One region of the Lysinibacillus sp. NPDC059133 genome, then DNA from elsewhere that is predicted to be linked to it. Evidence: a T-box and tRNA genes for the amino acid it is inferred to sense, from the RefSeq annotation. Region 1 holds a T-box; the other holds one or more tRNA genes.

The links. The T-box of region 1 lies ahead of tyrS (tyrosine--tRNA ligase). A T-box ahead of a tRNA ligase gene usually reads a tRNA of that ligase, here a tRNA-Tyr.
Region 2: it has a tRNA-Tyr gene. The T-box ahead of tyrS (tyrosine--tRNA ligase) is inferred to sense a tRNA for this amino acid. The anticodon was not compared.

The regions. Positions count from the first base shown of each region.
Region 1 is NZ_JBHZDH010000003.1:174,494-176,965, reverse strand. Features, by position in the region: gene ACFXN8_RS03315 (transglycosylase domain-containing protein) at 1-745, opposite strand, end outside; T-box leader at 848-1,051, shown strand; gene tyrS (tyrosine--tRNA ligase) at 1,125-2,393, shown strand.
Region 2 is NZ_JBHZDH010000066.1:1,491-3,962, reverse strand. Features, by position in the region: gene rocF (arginase) at 73-978, opposite strand; tRNA gene ACFXN8_RS23380 (tRNA-Lys) at 1,153-1,225, opposite strand; tRNA gene ACFXN8_RS23375 (tRNA-Gln) at 1,240-1,314, opposite strand; tRNA gene ACFXN8_RS23370 (tRNA-Tyr) at 1,332-1,415, opposite strand; tRNA gene ACFXN8_RS23365 (tRNA-Val) at 1,430-1,505, opposite strand; tRNA gene ACFXN8_RS23360 (tRNA-Glu) at 1,578-1,652, opposite strand; tRNA gene ACFXN8_RS23355 (tRNA-Asn) at 1,781-1,857, opposite strand; gene mbcS (acyl-CoA synthetase MbcS) at 2,124-2,472, shown strand, end outside.

The DNA.
Region 1 (2,472 bases):
CAAAAGGTGATTGAGGAATACCAGCTATATACGCTGCTTGAGGAAGCGATAAATCCTTTGCTTTTACATCGAAAATACCTTCAGCAGCTGTTTCTACTCCTGCAATGTTTCGACCGGAAGCATTACGACCATAAGGAATTATGTTTAAATAGGCCTCTAAAATTTCTTCCTTTTTCATAAAGTGCTCTAAACGCATTGCAAGTAAAAGTTCTTTTGCTTTTCGTTCATAAGATACTTCATTTGTTAATACTTGGTTTTTAATAAGCTGTTGTGTTAATGTAGAGCCACCAGTTTGTGTGGAAGAGTTGGTTACGTCTTGAACTAGCCCACGGATGACGGCCTTCGGAACTATTCCGTTATGTTCACGGAAATACTCGTCCTCTGTCGCTAATACCGCATTCACAACATCAGGTGCGACATCGTTTAATGTTGTTACTCGACGGTCTAAATCCGTACGTAATTTTCCGATATAAATATCGTTGGCAAAATAAATTTCACTTGTTGAATCGTAGTTGAAAATTTCTTTTCTTAATTCTTCCTTAGAGCGTAGTGGCTCTTCTTTTACAAGTGAAGCAAAATAACCAGCGCCAACTGAACCGGCAAATACAGTGCCTACCAATGCAAAGACTAAAAATAGTAAAAATAAGTTCCAGGCAACACTTCCTGAAATACGTAATTTCTTCATCCATTTTTGTTGAATTAAATCATCGATCTTTGCATTGATTTTCTCAATCCAATCTTTCAATGTATCGACCTCCTAAAATCTTGTCTATTATAGCACATATTGATTTAGGTCGAACATAATTATTGACAATGAAAAAGAATCGTTTAGAATAATGCTTATAGTTTTCTAGTGAAGAAGAGCTTGCAGTAGTGTCTATATTCCCTGTATAGAGAGCCGGCGGTTGGTGAAAGCTGGTCATAATGTAGAGACGAATTACGTGCTTGGAGCTTAGACGTGCGCGCCTGCGATAAAGGCGGTTGAATGAAGAGGAAGATGGATGACATCTTCAAGCTGGGTGGTACCGCGTTAGTTTTTAACGTCCCTGCATGCAATTTTTTGCGTGTAGGGACTTTTTTGTTTCTCCCTACACGGAATTATTAAACAATTAGGAGGAATAAAAATGACGAATGAATTATTACAAGACTTAGAATGGCGCGGATTGTTATACCAACAAACTGATGCTGAAGGTATGGTCAAATTATTAGATGAACAATCTGTTTCTTTATACTGTGGTGTTGATCCAACTGCGGATTCTATGCATATTGGACATATTGTGCCTCTTTTAACGCTACGTCGATTCCAAAAAGCGGGCCACCGTCCAATTTTGTTAGTTGGTGGTGCGACTGGTATGATTGGAGATCCATCTGGTCGCTCTGAAGAACGCCAATTACAAACAGTTGAGCAAATTGATAAAAATGTTCAAGGTATCCGTAGCCAATTAGAGCGTATTTTTGACTTTGCAGAAGATGGTAATGGTGCGCAGTTAGTTAATAACCGTGACTGGATTGGCAATATAAATACGATTGAGTTTTTACGTGATTATGGGAAATTAATTAACGTGAACTACATGTTAGCAAAGGATACGATTGCATCACGCCTTGATACAGGGATTTCATTTACTGAGTTTGCGTATACATTAATTCAAGGTATTGATTACAATCATTTATACAACCATTACAACTGTCGCATTCAAGTAGGTGGCTCTGACCAGTGGGGGAATATTACAACTGGTTTAGAAGTTATTCGTAAAACACATGAGGAAGAGACGAAAGCTTTTGGTATAACAATTCCTTTAGTAACGAAAGCAGACGGTACGAAATTTGGTAAAACAGCAGGTGGAGCTGTATGGTTAGATAGCAAGAAAACATCTCCATATGAGTTCTACCAATTCTGGATTAATGCTGCGGATGCTGATGTTGTAAAATACTTAAAAATCTTTACATTCCTTTCTCGTGAAGAGATTGAAGCTTTAGCAGTATCTGTAGAAGGGGAGCCACATTTACGTAAGGCACAAAAAGCACTAGCTGAAGAAATGACTCGCTTAATTCATGGTCAAGAAGCATTAGACCAAGCAATCCGCATTACAGCTGCTTTATTCTCGGGTGACTTAAAAGCACTTTCTGCTGATGAAATGAAGGATGCGTTTAAAGATGTTCCTTCTATTGAAATGGCGAAAGAAGATAAAAACATCGTGGACTTACTTGTGGAAGCGGGTATTTCTCCTTCAAAACGTCAAGCTCGTGAAGACGTAACAAATGGTGCAATTAGCGTGAATGGTGAAAAGGTCACTGAATTAGAATATGTGATCGACGGCAAAGATCGTTTAGAAGATGCATTCAGCATTGTTCGTCGCGGCAAGAAAAAATACCATATGGTGAAGTTTGTTTAACTTCTTCCAGCAAAGGATTTTGTACCGAAAGCGTAGCGACAGGTACAGAAGTCTCTCACCTCTATAGTTGGTGAGATGA
Region 2 (2,472 bases), on a different contig from region 1:
AGCAAAAGATTTTTATACATTGTGGCAATAGGCAATTTTTTGTCAAATATCTTTAAACTAGAGTGATGAGCCTTATACTAGGGTCTCACCAAATAAGGAACCCATCAATGCTACAGCAACATCAGCTGTTCTATTCTTTTCATCTAAAATTGGGTTAACCTCAACAAATTCAGCAGATGTGAGCATACCTGATTCCTGAAGCATCTCCATCGCCAAATGGCTTTCTCGATACGTAATCCCACCAGGTACAGGTGTCCCAACCCCTGGAGTATAAAGTGGATCTAATCCATCTAAATCAAGTGATAAATGCAAACCATCTATATCGCGCGCTCTTAAATAGGCAAGAGCATCTTCCATTACACGCGTCATCCCAAGACGATCTACCTCGTGCATTGTATACACCTTGATTCCTTGCTGACCAATTAATTCACGTTCACCTGGATCTACGGAACGTGCTCCAATAATAATGACGTTTTCAGGTTTAATTTTCGGTACATTATTACGAATTTTCACTAAGCGTTCATGACCAAGGCCAATGCTAACTGCTAACGGCATACCATGTATATTACCAGAAGGTGTCGTTTCAGGTGTGTTAAGGTCAGCATGTGCATCGAACCAAATAACACCTAAATTTTTATATTGCTCACTAAGTCCTGCAAGTGTACCAATAGCAATACTATGGTCGCCACCGAGTACAAGTGGAAATGACTTTTGTTCCACTGACTTATTTACACTATTCGCCAAAGATGTACTTACATCGATAACTTCCTCTAAATTCAGAAGTTGTTTATCAACAATAATACCCCCTTGTTTTTGACTAACACGTATATCCCCTTGATCATGTACTACATGCCCAATTGCCTCTAAGCGTTCTACAACACCTGCGTAACGGATGGCACTCGGTCCCATATCTACCCCTCTACGAGTTTGCCCATAATCTGTTGGTACCCCAATAATAGAAATATTTAGTTTATTCATTTTTTCATACCCCCTTGTACTTGTAAGTCTATTGTAAAGCCTGTATCCTACCTGGCTCAACCTCACAATTTTATGAATATTTATACAATTAAGAAGAGCATAAAAAAATCTCCTGCTGTTTTCAGCAAGAGATTAGTATCTGTAGTTAATGTTACACTTTTTATTCAATAAAAGTGAGCCATGAAGGACTCGAACCTTCGACCCTCTGATTAAAAGTCAGATGCTCTACCAACTGAGCTAATGGCTCAAAAAATATAAAAATGGCTGGGGTACTAGGATTCGAACCTAGGCATGACGGAATCAAAATCCGTTGCCTTACCGCTTGGCTATACCCCAATCATATATAAAAAAACTGGTGGAGGGGGACGGATTCGAACCGCCGAACCCTAAGGAGCGGATTTACAGTCCGCCGCGTTTAGCCACTTCGCTACCCCTCCGAAATAACACATTATGGTGGAGGATGACGGGCTCGAACCGCCGACCCTCTGCTTGTAAGGCAGATGCTCTCCCAGCTGAGCTAATCCTCCATAGAAACAGGTGTTTATTTCTTCACAGTTAATTTTTTTTTAAACCTTCGCATTACTACAAAGTTTTATAAATGGTGACCCCTACGGGATTCGAACCCGTGTTACCGCCGTGAAAGGGCGGTGTCTTAACCACTTGACCAAGGGGCCATTTTTCAAATGTCTCGAACAAGACAAGAATTATGATAACATTATTTACTGATCGATGCAATACTTTTTTATACTTTTTTATACTTTTTTTATATGTATAACATCACCATTATAAATGGGCAAAAAAATGGCTCCGAAGGCAGGACTCGAACCTGCGACAACCTGATTAACAGTCAGGTGCTACTACCAACTGAGCTACTTCGGAACAATACTATTCAATTCGGTTTTTAAAACCTCTTAAGTACATTTATTATTATAGCAAGCATTATAAATTATGCAATACTTTTGTGAAAATTTTTATATTTTTTGTCGAAGTATACCTTCACATCCACCTGAACCCTAATAGTTCTCTATTAAATCTAATATTTCTATTTTATGTATAGAATATTCTTGCTGTATATTATTGTAATTGTTAAAATGGAGATAGTTTTATGAATTTTCTATTAAATTTGTTTGGGGAGGAATGTTCACATGGTAACAAACGATTTAATTGCACCAGAATTCTATAACATCACAGAGGAATTAGAGAAATTTTCCCAAGATAGTGATCGTCAAGCAATACGATGGCTAAATACTCAACAGGAACGCCGAACAATTTCCTATGTTGAACTTGTTCAAAAAATGAATCAATATGCGAATGTCTTAACGAAGAAGGGGCTTCAAAAAGGAGATCGCGTATTAGTTATTATTCCACGTCTGCCTGAGGCTTATTTTGTCTTTCTTGGCTGTCTAAAGGCTGGAATTGTTCCTATTTCATGCTCAGAAATGTTACGTGCAAGTGATTTAGAATATCGTATGGAGCACTCTTCCGCAAAGGCAG